DNA from 2 places in the Pseudoalteromonas sp. SG43-6 genome. Region 2 is predicted to be linked to the other one. Evidence: riboswitches for the same ligand, from Rfam matches in the RefSeq annotation. Region 2 holds a riboswitch; the other holds the start of a gene.
The links. Region 2 has a riboswitch for lysine ahead of lysC (lysine-sensitive aspartokinase 3). Riboswitches for the same ligand answer to the same signal wherever they lie in the genome.

Region 1 (7,499 bases), on a different contig from region 2:
TTTTCTTGGCTGCCGAGTTCGACCGTAAAAGCTTCAACTTGAACATTAAATTCACGCCCTTGTTGAGCTAATGCCTCGGTTAATTGCCACCATGGGCAAAAACTTGCTTCATCCATTGCTCCTGCAAAATCATTAGGGATGATTAATACATGAGGAATATTAAAGTAGTTGGCACTGGCCTTGGCATAATCTGGGCAATATAAATGCTGACTCGAAATGGGGCCTGTGTGTAAGTCGAGCACGATATCAGCTTGGTGTGCCAACTTTTGCAAGTTAAGTGCAATGCGTTTGCCTGTAGTTAGGCGATAAGCTGGACCGCTTAGTTGTTGGTCTACTTCATCAATCAGTGCGGCTTTAAACTCACTTTTTAAGGTTTGCTCATCGGCATCACTATATTGCTCAGCAAATTGGCTCGCGAGCTTACTATTGCAGTGATACATGCGGTTCCAGTTGGTGCCGGTGATTGGATCAAAACGACCAAGGGTGAATTCGCCCGATTTTTGATTGCAACCAATTGGGTTCGCGTAAGGCACCAGGGTGATATCGCCTTTGAGTTCAAGATGCTTAAGCTGCTCAAGTAATTGGTAAATAACCGCATTGCCTTGTACTTCTGCACCGTGCATATTAGCTTGCACATACACACTTGGCCCAGTGCCATCGCCTTTTAAACGATAGACAGGAATTGTGAGCGGTAGGCCGTTGGCAACTTCACCAACTACTATGTTTTCTTGGCTTATAGCTTTAGTCGTACTCATCTCAATTACCTTAAGTAGTAGTTGGCATCTTCAGCTGTGCGAATACAGTTAAGCTCGCCATTTTGTAATGTGTATTCAGCGGCTAGCTCATGACATAAAAAATACGGCATACTTTCGGTAAAGCCGTACGCGCCACATTGGCTAAACACCAACCAGTCTTGCTCATTTAAATCACTAGGTAATTGGTGTTCACCTAAGCAATCAAGTGCTGTACATAATGGCCCATATAAGCTCATAGTTTTGTATGCAGCAGTTGAGTCTCGTAATAATCGTGCTGGGAAATCTTGGCTGGTGACTGCAGGGCGCAATAAATGATTAATACCGCCGCTTAAGATCACTTGTTGTTGGGCATAGTTAAGTTTTCGCTCAACGACAGGCGTTGCGTAATGACCGCATTCGCCCACAGCATAACGGCCAAGCTCCATCCAGAGTTCTTGTACGCCTGCGGCATGTTTAATGTTAGCTAATGCATCAATGAGCGCATCCCAACTTAAGGTTGGTGCATCAAGAGTGTAAGGAATACCTAAACCACCGCCTAAGTCGAGTACTTTTAAGTGAATACCTAAGTCGTTGGCAAGCTTTGTTAACGGCGTAATCATTTGTGTCCACAGCTCAGCGAGTTTGTCGCTGCTAAGCATGTTGCCCCACTGAAAAATATGCAGACCGTCAAAATTAAGCGCTGGGTAGTCGCTAGTATTTAGCGCTTGCCATTCATCGCAACCTAAACCAAATGGAGTAAGGCTATCGCCACCAAGTGGGTTTTTTTCCCCTTCAGGCCAGCGTAATTGCACTCGCAGTAATACCTGTAACTGACAGTTTTGTAAGCTTGCTTGCTCGTTAAGCCAGCGTACTTGATTAAGGCTTTCGGCAACAAAGGTACGTACGCCGCGCGCAATAAAGTGTTTAATTTGTTTTGGGCTTTTGGCAGGCCCTGTATTGAGCACGCGCTCGCTGTTAATACCTTGAGCAAGTACTTGCTCAAGTTCGCCCTTGCTTGCCACATCAAAGTTAAAACCCGCGTTATCTAAGCTTTGAATGACTTTAGATAATGGGTTAGCTTTTACGGCATACCACAGTTTTACCTCAGTTTGCGTCACTAACCGCGTTAAGTGTGCGTTTAATGTATCAAGGTCGTAAATAAAAAAGGGTGTATCAAGCGCAGTTGATAGCTCATCAATGGCGGTTTTAACTGGCGTGCTCAAAAAGCTCATTAACGTAAAACCTCTTCAAGCAGCAATGATGCATCACTTTGTTCATCACGGTATTTTACAATTAATGCACACGACATACTTAATCCTTGCTCGCGAGCCCAAGTATTAGAAGCTGGGCGAGAACCTGGAATAACAATCGCGTATTCAGGAATAGGCTCGCCTTTAGCCAGCTGGCGCTCATTAACACAGTCATAAACAGGAATAGTTGCTGATAAGCGTACACCTGGTGCGAGCACCGCGCCTTTTTTCACTACTACGCCTTCAACAATCACGCAACCTGCACCGATGAATGCATCGTCTTCTACCACCACCGGGCTTGCACCAATAGGTTCAAGTACACCGCCTAGTTGTACTGCAGCGCTTAAATGTACATTTTTACCTACTTGCGCACACGACCCCACTAACGCGTGGCTATCAACCATAGTGCCTTCGTCGATAAAGGCACCAATGTTTACATATGCTGGTGGCATAATAATCGTGCCCTTAGCAACGTGTGCGCCACGGCGAACGCTTGAGCCACCAGGTACCATACGCACTCCAGCATCGGCTGCAAAACCTTGTGGTGCTAAATTGTGTTTATCAACAAAGCCACCTGGAAATTCGGTATTAGTGCCATTTTTAAACGCTTCTAAAATACCTTGTTTTACTGCAACGTTAGCATGCCATTGGCCGTTGTCGTCTTGTGTTGCTGCGCGCACTGCGCCCGATTCTAAATTATTTAGTAGTTCTAACCAGCTCATTATAAAAACCTGTATTTAATGCCAAGATAAAATGGTGTTGTTTGCGTTGTTAATACAATCAGTTTGCGTTAACTCAAGATGCGTCAAAGGTGGGCGTAAGTACGGGCTGTTAATTCGCCCTTGTAAATGCATCAATACTTTGACGGGGATAGGGTTTGCGACAGCAAACAAGCTTTGAATGGCTTGTGACCAGTCGGCAAATAAATTGGGGTGTTGACCGCTGAGACTTCGTTTTACAAACTCATGGGTTTGCACAGGCCATGCATTAGCAGCCACAGAGACTAAACCTTTTGCGCCAGCCTGGGCAAAGTAAGGCATCAGTGCATCGTCACCGCTAAAAATAGCTAAATTAGGTGCGACTTTTCTAAAACCTTCAAATTTAGCAATGTCGCCACTGGCTTCTTTGAGTGCCCACAAGTTTTTATGGTCTTTCAAGTTGCTAATTACGGCCGATGGAATATCAACAGCACTGCGCCCTGGTACGTTATAAAGCATGCAAGGATGTTTACTGGTATTAAGTAAGCTTTCAAACCAATGTGTTTGGCCTACCACGCCGGGCTTAGCGTATAGGGGAGTGCCCAGTAAATAGCTATGAATGGGTAACTGATTACAGTATTCAACCCAGGCAATTTGTTGCTTTAGGTTTATACCGCCTACTGCAACCATCAGTGGTACTGTTGGCGTTAATTGGCACACGTGTTCAACAATCGCTTGTTGCTCTTTGAGTGTTAGTGCGAGGCCTTCGCCAGTGCTACCAAGTAATAAAATACCATTGTTAGTCACTTGCTGCTGTGCAACTAACTGATCAAGAGTGGCATAGTCGACTTCACCAGCGTCAGTAAATGGCGTGACGAGTGCCGTCCACAAAGGGTAGTCATTTAAATTGAAGTTATTGATCATCTCTCACGAACTTATAAGTGATTCGAGGAGTTAATAAGCTTTTATGATTGGAGCCACATTAACGTCGTTCGAACGAATAATTCGAAGAGCGAATGGGCTTAATATAATAGGGCGCTATGGCCTTATTACGCTAAGACCAGAAGCTCTCCACCAAATATTTTAACAGCCAAGCTGTTATTGGTGACAGTCGCTGGGATTCAACCCAGTCGCCCGAAGTAAAACTTCACAAAAAGTGTTACTTCTCGGCGTTAATTCCCCTCACGTATGATCACTGGAGTGTGTGCTCCTCACATACGTTACCTGAATAACGCACCTCTTCTAGCCCATGGTGCAAGTTTTATCGTTTAAAACTCACACCTTAAATAGGGGTAATACGAAAGATTAAAGCATTTTAGCCGTCTAGGTGTCAAGGCTGGATATTTTTAAGTTTATTTTTAGCTGCAATGTGCTCCTGACATTTTTTTACAACGTAAATAGCGTTACAGTAAGCGTAATAACAAGTAGTGGTAGTGAGTAATGGAAAAATTTCAAGATATATATCAACGAGCGGCACAGCGAAAAGGTAGCGAAGTAATGTTACAGCACTTACTTGTTGCCCCTCAAAATGCAAAGCAATTAACTGCTTTACCTGATGATGCATGGCTTGAAGAGTTTACCCGCAAAATTTTTCAAAGTGGTTTTTATTGGTCAGTGATCAACAATAAATGGCCAGGTTTTCGGGAAGTATTTTGGGATTTTAGTGTGGCTAAATTATTAATGATGCCGCCAGATATGCTTGAGCAAAAAGCCACCGATGAGCGAATCGTTCGTAACTTTAAAAAAGTGCAAACGATCCCAGAAAATGCGTATATGATCCATGAAGTGGCAAGTGAACATGGCAGTTTTAGTCAGTTTATTGCAGATTGGCCGAGCGACGATATTATTGGTTTGTGGGGGTATTTAAAAAAGCATGGGGCGCGTTTAGGTGGTAACACCGGCCCTTATGCATTGCGAACCTTAGGGAAAGACACTTTTTTATTATCGCGTGATGTAGAAAGTTATCTCCGTGCTCATAAGATAATTGATGGCGGTTTACAAACTAAAAAGTCACTTACCAGCGCTCAACATTTTTTTAATGAATTGCAGCAACAAAGCGGATTAAGCCTACAAGAGCTCAGTCTGTTAGTTGCATACAGCGTGGGCGATAATCGCGTTGGTATACAAACAACCCAAGCTTAAGGAATACTATGAAATTAGTTGCTCGTTACACCCAGATTGCTGATGATTTTGCTGTGGCTGATCAGCCAAGTGCTGTTATTGCTCCAAACTTACTGCTGTGGAACGATACGTTAGCTAGGCAGCTTAATATTGAGGTTGTCACATCAGAACGTGCGGTAATTTTTTCTGGTAATCTTAATAACAGCGATGTTGCTGCTGTGGCATTAGGTTACTCAGGGCATCAATTTGGACATTTTTCACCGCGTTTAGGTGATGGGCGAGCACATTTATTAGGGGCTGTCACTGATCAGCAGCAACAGCTTTGGGACATTCAACTCAAAGGTTCTGGTGCTACGCCATTTTCACGTGGAGGTGATGGCCGTTGTGCAATCGGTCCTGCGGTACGTGAATATATAATGAGTGAGGCAATGCACGGGCTTGGCATAGCGACGACACGTTGTTTGGCAGTTGTTGCCAGTGGTGAAACAGTTTACCGTCAACCACCACAACAAGGAGCCATTGTTACCCGCGTTGCTAGTAGTCATATACGTGTCGGTTCGTTTCAGTATTTAGCTGCGCAAGGTGACGAGACTGGTTTAAAAGCCTTAGCTGATTTAGCTATTGAGCGTCATTATCCTGAGATAAAGTCTACGGGCTCTGCGCGTTATTTGGCATTTTTAAGTGCGGTAATTGAAAAGCAAGTTAGCCTGATTGTTAGCTGGATGCGCGTTGGTTTTATTCATGGAGTAATGAATACTGATAATACGCTCGTCAGTGGTGAGACCATCGATTATGGCCCTTGTGCAATGATGAATCAGTTTGATTTTGATACTGTATTTAGTTCTATTGATCGCCAAGGTCGCTATGCTTTTGGCAATCAACCTAATATTGCTAATTGGAATTGTGCACGTTTAGCTGAAAGTTTAATTCCTTTAATTAGCGATGACGAAGAGCAGGCTGTTGAGCTATTAAGCCCATTAATAAATGGTTTTGCTGAGCAGTTTCATCAAGCCTTTACACAGATGTGGGCGAAAAAACTGGGCTTTGATGGTCATCAAGATGGCGATGCTGAATTAGTATCCGAGTTATTAACTTTACTGAAAACCCATCAGCTTGATTACACCAATACTTTTGACTCCTTAACAGAATCATTGCAAGGTCAGACTGCCATTCCGAGTGACTTGGCTGGTTGGTCTATTAAGTGGTTAGCCAGAACAAATACGCAAAGCTATCAGCTGATGCGCCAAGCCAACCCACGCTTGATCCCGCGTAATCATATTGTTGAAAGCATAATACAGCAGTATGAAAGTACTGGTGAAAGCAGCATGTTAGATGAATATTTAACGGCCTTGAGGTCGCCTTACCAATTGTTGGCAAGCCCTGCATTTTGGTACTCCCCGCCTGTTGATGGGGATACTAATTACCAAACATTCTGCGGAACATAATAACGCAGTGCTGATTGTTAGGCGTATTGTTCGTAAATTGAGCGACGATTAATGAATTGATGTGACTTATACATCCAGATCTTTAGTTAAAAGCTGTTATTTATTAATAATTATAAGAAATAAATATGCTTAACTACTTGTTGATTTAAAATTAACCAATATAATGCACTCATTAGCTTAAGCATTTAAATTATTAAAGCCAAAGATATTAGAAACGTTGTGGCTGAAATTGCAGTGATAGCAATTACAATGCTGACAATCGATAGATGTGCAAGTTAGGTAAAGTTTTTTATCTGAACTATAATGTAGGGCGCTTTATTTTAATAAATAGTTAAATTGCAAAATATGCATTTAAATATTTTCGTTAAGTAATGATTAACTAAAGATACGGTACTCTATGGTTAAACTTATTGAGCTAGGGTCTCTTAGCTACAATTTTAATTGTGAAAATGGGAAGGAAACAATGAAATTAAAATCACTTACTATTGCTTTAGCACTAGCTGCAACTAGCGCTTCAAGTTTCGCTGCTGAAAAAGAAGGTTTCTTTATCGGTGCTTTTGGCGATTATTACGATGCTTCATGGGAAAATGTCCGTGGAAGCGCAGGTACCAACGTTGATGATTCAACTGGTTGGGGTGCAGAAATTGGTTATCGTTTTAACGATTACTGGAGTGCACGTCTAGAATATGCTGATATGGATTTTGACATTTCAAATGCAAATCCTGCCATGAACGCAACAAGCATGGACGGCGACCGTTTAGGTATTGATGGTCTTTATCACATCAACGGCGGCCCTTTCTATGGTATTTTCGGTCTTAAAAAAATCGATATTACAGAAAACCTAACTTTTGCTAATGTGGGTGCTGGTTACCAACATTACTTCACTGATAATTTTGCATTTAATGCTGAAACATCTATTTACCAAGGCCTTGACCGTGGTTACACAGATGTAGGTGCTAAACTTGGTCTTAGCTATTTATTTGGCAAGCAAAGTTCAGCTGCTGAGCCAGTTAAAGCTGCTCCAGCTCCAGCTACAGTAGTACCTGTAGCAGTTGCCCCGGTAGATAGCGATGGTGATAACATCCCTGATGCAGATGACCAATGTGCAAACACACCAATGACAGATGCTGTTGATGGTACAGGTTGTACTTTATATGAAGACCGTGAAGTAACTAAAAGCTTGTTAGTAACATTCCCTAACAACGCCTCAAAAGTTGCTGGTAAATATGACAGCGGTATTGACCAAGTTGC
Region 2 (7,499 bases):
CCCAGCTACACCAATCACCACCGGGCCATGGGGTAGGTCGGCTTCGAGTAAAATATAGGATTGATCTGACGAAAAATAAAATTTACGGGTTTCGTCTAAATCATGACCGTCCCATTCTGTTAGGCGTAAATCATTAATAAGCGGAAATTGTAGAGCATTGATCACCGAGCTTTTACCGGTGTTATTTGGTGCACAAATTGAGCTGCTTTTATCAAGCGGGATCACACATTTGGCATAACCGGCGGTGTTTAATAATGCCAGCTTACTGAGGCCGTATAGGTTTTTCATTATTCGTCCTCTCCAATATAGGTTTCTTCGTTTACTTCCATTAAGGCATCAATATAACGGTAGATAGGTGCTTGCAGCATAAAGCCGCCTTCTACTTCACGGGCAAGGCCAAGTCGTATCATGCGTAAGTACACGTCTTTACGTAGGTCTGATCCTGAAAAAATTTCGAGTTGATCAAATAAGTGCTTGTTCATTTGCACTAAAGTTTGCATCAGTTCTAAATCATTCACTTCATCAAATAGGGCACGCATTGGGTCTTTACCTGAGTTTGCATAGTGCTCAATTAAGATATAAATGGTTAAGGCAATCGCGCGGGAAATTTTCCCCATATTGGGTGTACTTTCATCACTGGCAAAGTAATAAAAACCACGGCTGTCATGTTGTAAATCGTGGCCAAGGGCGCTGAATAATGCGCGGTAATGATCAATTTGTTGATCAAGCTCTTGCCACATTACGGTGTCTTGTTCGCTAATGTGATAGCCGGTGACTAATTTTTTATTAATTGCTTGTAGATGACTAAGTTCATCTAAATTTATCTGTGTCATAACGGTTACTCATCCACTGTTGGTGTTTGCTGAGGGTCAACAGGCTTAGAATTAAAAGGGAAAAGAGAAAAATGTTGCCCGGCAATTTTCACGCGCATTTTCTCATCACTTTGATTGATTTCAATATCGCTGTCACTTACCAGCTTTTGATATAAAAACAGCATTTCGTCGGCTTCAAGGTCGGGGTAGCTTTGCTCTAAAAAGGTCAATAATGGTTGTGGCTTTTTACGTTTAGCATTGAAGCGTTTTTTAAAGTTTGCTTTAACATTATTGTAATCTGGAATATTGGGCGTAACAAAAGCAGGCACATCTTGTTGATCAGGAAGTTCGTATTCACTGTGTTCAAACTCAACAAGTGCAGCCATATAAGCGACCATATGGCGCTGTTGCCCCAATGAGAATCGCTGCGTGTCAGAGACAAAATGTGGTTGTACGGCGCTGAGCATATTATCAACGCCATTTTTACGTACTAAACCAAGTACTTTAGCTGCTTGACGAGTGATCATATTATTACGGCGCAACTCTTCACGCAGTGGCATTAGCATATCGGCACTTTTACGCAGGCTTTCGCGACCAACTAAATGCATTTCTAAAATTCGGGTACGTAATCGTTCAAGCATGCGTTTATCTTGATAAGCTTTACCGCTGCGTTCAATATGTTCGATTTGCGTGCTGATTTGTGTTTCGATGGTATTAAAACAAGCATGAAAATCGCCACGAATATCGACCATTTCAAGCATTGGTTCAATGTATTCATCGAACGCTTCAATTACCGCTTGATAACGCTTTTGTAATGATTGCACCGCATTATTAGCTTTTGCTTGTTCTACAATATTTAAAATGGCATTTTCGTTGTGGGCAAATAGTTTCATTATTTTACGCACCCGATCATCCATAATACGGCTAAAACGGCGCATCTCGTCGTAGTCTTCAATACTACCGGCATTGTCTAAACGGTTACCCAAACGGGCTAAATCTTCAACCAGCACGCTAATTTCTTGCGCCAAGCCTAAATGTTCTTCCTGCAATAAAAAAGTGGCAAAATCTGCAATTGCACGGTTAATTTCAAGTTGTGACGATTTAGCCAAGGGAATAATAATATCTTGGTTTAAAAGGCGGTTGGTTTCTTTGTAAATGCGCTCATTTGACCACGTAGGTTGTTTTTGTTTGATCGCATTTTGCACGTCTTTTAGGCTGAAATCAGCCATTTTAAAACGTTTAAATAGCAGCTCTAACATTCCCCAGTGCTCTGTTAGGGTATTTAGCAACTTTTTAGCTGGGATCATAAAACTCCAAAAATCCTAATTTATCTTGTAAAGCCGGCTTGTTAGGCCTCAGCGATTAGTCGTAGAAAAGCAAATTGACAATAGTTTTACACATTCTTTGGTGCTAGACTGCGCGCCGTGTCGTCCTGCGGCTCATAACATACAATTTTTACATTTTTATAAAGGTTGTTCAAACACCATGGTAACTGCAATTATCCTAACCCTGATAACGCTAGCATTCGTGCTCATCGTTATAGAGGATATTATCCATGTAAACAAGGCCAAAACCACGCTTTTCTTTGGTACTTTATGCTGGATTATCTTATTTATCTCGCCGCTTCACGGGCAAAGCCCCGAAAACGTACAACATCAACTTGACCACAATATTTTAGAGATTGCCACACTCTGGTTGTTTTTAATGGCTGCAATGACCTTTGTAGCCTATTTGAACTCCAAAGGTTTTATCCAAAATATTGTGCATAAGATAATGCCCAGTGCTATTAGCGAACGCAAACTGATGTTTTTGATTGGCGGGTTCTCCTTCTTATTTTCGTCGATTTCAGACAATATCACAGCCACATTAATTTCCCTTGCGGTGGTGATGTCGTTAAAACTCGATCCGAAAAAGCTAATTAAATACGCTACGCTTATCATCTTTAGTGTGAACTCGGGCGGAGTGTCGTTAATTACCGGTGATGTTACTACCTTGATGATTTTCCTTGATGACAAAGTTACCATTGGTCACTTGCTATTGTTGGTTGTGCCTGCGTTATTTAGCGTGGCGCTATTGGCCATTATGCTGTCATTTGGACTCAACGGCCAAGTTGAGTTTACCAAACAAGAGGACCGTCGCATTGAGAAAACAGATATCACTATTGCAGTGATTTTCTTATCAACGATTGTCGGGACATTAACGTTAAGCGTGCTTTATCATGTGCCGCCTTTGTTAACTTTCTTATTTGGTTTGTCGTTGATGTTTTTAGTAGCGCAATTTTTAATGCGCAAAAAAGATGTGAATAAAAAAATCATCGATTATATTCGCGAAATAGAATACGACACCTTACTGTTCTTCGTTGGCGTATTATTACTTGTAGGCGCTCTGAAAGAAGTCGGTATGCTCAGTAAGTTCACTCATCTTTACGAGTTAATGCCAGCACAATACGCTAATTATTTAATGGGTATATTATCAGCTGCGGTTGACAACGTACCACTAACGGCTGCGTTACTTAAAGCTGAAATAGTGATGAGTCCACAACAATGGTTGTCGTTTACGTATGCAACTGGAGTGGGTGGGTCCATGCTTATTATTGGCTCGGCTGCCGGTATTATCGCTATGAGTAAAGTAAAAGCGCTTACCTTTATGAGTTATTTACGTATGTCGGTGTATTTATTAATCGCTTATACAATTGGTTATATGGGATCGTATTTAGCAGGTAGTTTTATTTAATTGCTTTTATTATTTAAAACAACTTGACAGCTAGACGTCTAAACGATAACTTTCAAAGCCCGCTTAATAGCGGGTTTTGTTATTTAATTGCTAATAATTTACGTAATTAATCTAACATTCAGAAGAGGTGCGGTACTTAGGTACTTAATGTTAGGCGACGTATGCCTGTAATCATTAAGGAGGGAAGTACTCGCCGAGGAAAGCAACTGGACGTCACAGTGGTTTTTCGGTTTATGGGGCTGAATCCTCAAAACTGTCACCAATTAGGTGGAGAGCTTCTGGCAGTGGACTTTTCTTATCGAGCACCCCCTTGCCAAGTTCTTCTTGTTTTATCGTGGTATGAATGCCACAAAAGGAGACGACATGAATACCCAATTAGCTGCAACTAACTTGCAACAGTCAGCACAAAATCAAAAATCAGACTACGTAGTCGCAAAGTTCGGTGGCACCAGTGTGGCTAACTTTGAAGCGATGAGCCGTTGCAGTGAAATTATTGTAGCCGATAACAACGTACGAGTAGTGGCCGTTAGTGCCAGCGCAGGAGTGACTAATCACCTTGTGACCTTATGTAAAAAAGATTTATCAGCAGAAGAGCGCAATGAGAATATTGCTGGCGTTATTGCTATTCAAGAAGCTATTTTAAATGAGCTGTCATTGGATGCTGATTTAGCTCATGGCTTTGATGAAACCATTAAAGCTTTTAAGTCACTTGCCAGTGAACCACTAAAATCAAAGCAACAACATGATGAGTTATTGAGCTTTGGTGAGCGTTTATCATCCTATTTATTTACTCAGGTACTGCGTTTAAATGGCTTAAATGCGGTGCGTTTTGATGTGCGACAGGTATTAAAAACCGACAGCCAGTTTTCTAAAGCAACCCCAGATGTAGCTGCAACAGCAATGGCCGCAAAAGAGCATTTAATTCCGTTATTAGCTGAACAGGTTATTGTAACTCAAGGCTTTATAGGCAGCGACGCACATGGTCAAACTACCACACTTGGTCGTGGTGGTTCAGATTACAGTGCGGCATTACTGGCCGAAGCCATAAACGCTAAAAGCGTGCACATTTGGACTGATGTCGTGGGCATTTTTAGCACCGATCCGCGCTTATGTGCTAAGGCTACGCCGATTGCGCGTTTAAGTTTTGATGAAGCGGCCGAAATGGCTACCTTTGGGGCGAAAGTATTACATCCGGCAACTATCTTACCTGCGAGCCGCAGCCATATTAGTGTGTTTGTTGGTTCTAGCCGTGAGCCTGAACGTGGTGGTACCTGGATCGAACGTGAGAAATCACAAATCCCCGGAATTCGTGCTGTCACGCAGCGTAAAAATCAAATATTGTTAACCTTAAAAAGCCCCGAAATGCTTTTGGCTAGTGGCTTTTTAGCTCACGTGTTTACAATTTTAAGTGAGTTTAATATCTCGGTTGATTTGGTAACTACCTCAGAGATAAGTGTTGCAATTACTTTAGATAATGCGCCAAATGCCTCGCGTCCTGAGCTTGATCAAGAATGCCTTGATAAGTTAGCGGAGTTTTGCCACGTGTCGGTTGAGAACAACTTAACCTTAGTGGCATTAATTGGTTCACAAATTCAATTACGTCAGCAAGAAATTAACTTAATGAATGTATTAAGCGATTTTAATATTCGCTTAATTTGTCATGGCGCAAGTAAACATAACCTGTGCTTTTTAGTGGAGCAGAGCGAGTCAGACTTTGTTGTGCAAGCGATCCACAGCCGTTTATTAGAAGTTCAAAACGCCGCGTAATTGGGCGGTAGAATTTACCACAGAGCACTGCCAGTCAGTGCTCTTGTCACTTACCACACTGATATCAAACTCATGATATTGACAACTCAGCGCTGTTAAATTTGCTCGCTCAAGTTCAGTAAATACATTGGGGCTGAGTAATTTTGCAATTGGTTGGCTGGTGGCTTTGGCAAGTGCTTCTTTTAAGGTCCATATTCTAAAAAATCGTTCTGCACTTTGCTGATCTTGCGTTATTAAATTTACCTCATCAAGATGATAAAAATGCTTAGCGAGCTTTGCAAATGGGCGCTTCAGGTTTATTTTTTCAATATCAAAACCAAATTCAATTCGTTCTACATTTAATGCAGCACCCACAAAACCATTAGAGTGGGATAAACAACTACGCAATACAGTGTCACTGTCAGTTATATGTAGCAGTAATTTACTGCTTTGCTGGTCAAATTCAGAGCTAATATGGTTATTTGCTAGATCACGAAATTGTGGCATCGTTTGTTTTACCAAATACTTAAGCAGTAGCCGAGTGGCTAAATATTCTTGCTTGGCTTTGTAACTTTTTCTACGGGTGATCACCGTCAGTTCAAATGGGCTTAATAGTGCGTTTAAATCGAATTCATCAACATTTAACTGCTGGGCATCAAATAATAAAATAGTTTTCGCATTGAACGGCTGCACGCTGTGTTTGGTGATAACGAGTTGCTGTTGAAAAAATAATGCAGGCATAAAATCCACAATTAAAGTGATAAAAGAACAAACATGTTTATATTTTGTGCGGTTGTGCGCTGGTTAATTAAGCCAAGGCAAATTTATTACTCTGTGAGAGTTAAATATGGTTTAATTCACAATAATGAAAAATAATAACAGATTTGTAGATGTATGGCACAATTGCGTGATGGTTTTCAAAGCCGCCTTGGCTTTGTTTTAGCAGCTTCTGGCGCTGCAGTTGGATTAGGTAATATTTGGGGATTTCCCACGCAAGCGGCAAATCATGGCGGCGGCGCGTTTTTACTAGTCTATTTTATAGTTATCTTTTTTTTAGCCTTGCCAGCTTTATACACTGAGTTGTACTTAGGTCATAAAGCGCAAGCTAATCCGGTTAAAGCACTTAGACAAGCATGGCAAGAGCAAGCACCGCAAGTAGGCGCTGCTGCTGGTTATTTAGGTTTAGCCGGTGCGATTGTGATGCTGAGCTTTTACTCAATTGTTGCAGGTTGGATGCTTGCTTATGCCCTTGAACCCATTGCTAGCTTTTTTGGATTTACCACCGTCAGTGCGTTTTTACACACGGATTCGATGGCGCGTAATTTTGTATTTACACCACTGATGCTGATCCTCACTGCGAGTATTATTCTCAAAGGTGTTAAATCTGGCATAGAAACATGGTCGCGACGGTTAATGCCGATGCTATTGGTGTTACTCGTTGTGCTAATTGCTTATATAGCCACGCTTGATGGCGCAAGTGAAGGCTTTGCTGCGTATTTAGTGCCAGACTTTAGCCAAATACTCGACCCAGGTTTAATTATTGCGGCAATGGGACAGGCGTTCTTTTCACTGTCACTGGGTGTCGGTTGTATGATGATTTATGGCTCGTACTTGCAGCCTGATGCTAATTTGCCGCGGTTAACCGCGTCGGTAGCGTTACTTGATACAGGGGTTGCCTTTTTAGCGGGTTTATTAATTATTCCTGCAATTTACGTGGCGCAGCACAATGGCGTGCAAGTATTTAGTGATGGAAAATTAGTGGGAGAAGGGCAACTAATTTTCGCAATTCTACCGCAGTTATTTAATACTATGGGCGAAATTGGCTTATTGGTTGGTTTACTGTTTTTTGTACTTATGTCGATTGCATCGCTCACATCGACTATTTCATCCACTGAAATTCCAGTGGCTTTTTTAGTTGAAAACCATCAAGTAGAGCGTAAAAAAGCGACGTTTTTAGTGAGCTTAACGGTTTTAGCCGCGTCATCGTTGATTATTTTCAATTTTGATTGGCTATTTGGTTTAGTGATCATGGTACTGACTCAGTATCAATTACCGCTTATGGGCTTATTTTACTTTATCACTGTAGGGTGGTTGTGGCGCCGTGGTAATCAATTAAATGAGGCTGCAAGTGGCATGCGTTATTGGTTTGCTCAGTACATACGTTATGTGTGTCCGATACTGATGACCGCCGTGTTCGCTAATGTCGCG

Region 1: linked by a shared signal. The riboswitch ahead of dapA (4-hydroxy-tetrahydrodipicolinate synthase) and the one ahead of lysC (lysine-sensitive aspartokinase 3) in region 2 are both predicted to bind lysine.

The regions. Positions count from the first base shown of each region.
Region 1 is NZ_JACJEZ010000009.1:102,763-110,261, forward strand. It holds gene H5201_RS05990 (succinylglutamate desuccinylase/aspartoacylase family protein) at 1-755, opposite strand, end outside; gene H5201_RS05995 (PLP-dependent decarboxylase) at 761-1,966, opposite strand; gene H5201_RS06000 (2,3,4,5-tetrahydropyridine-2,6-dicarboxylate N-succinyltransferase) at 1,966-2,706, opposite strand; gene dapA (4-hydroxy-tetrahydrodipicolinate synthase) at 2,722-3,606, opposite strand; lysine riboswitch at 3,739-3,932, opposite strand; gene H5201_RS06010 (DNA-3-methyladenine glycosylase I) at 4,123-4,824, shown strand; gene H5201_RS06015 (YdiU family protein) at 4,833-6,248, shown strand; gene H5201_RS06020 (OmpA family protein) at 6,712-7,499, shown strand, end outside.
Region 2 is NZ_JACJEZ010000036.1:6,004-13,502, reverse strand. It holds gene H5201_RS15185 (ATPase) at 1-288, opposite strand, end outside; gene H5201_RS15180 (condensin complex protein MksE) at 288-833, opposite strand; gene H5201_RS15175 (hypothetical protein) at 839-2,119, opposite strand; gene nhaD (sodium:proton antiporter NhaD) at 2,298-3,545, shown strand; lysine riboswitch at 3,660-3,831, shown strand; gene lysC (lysine-sensitive aspartokinase 3) at 3,909-5,312, shown strand; gene H5201_RS15160 (4'-phosphopantetheinyl transferase superfamily protein) at 5,289-6,032, opposite strand; gene H5201_RS15155 (sodium-dependent transporter) at 6,186-7,499, shown strand, end outside.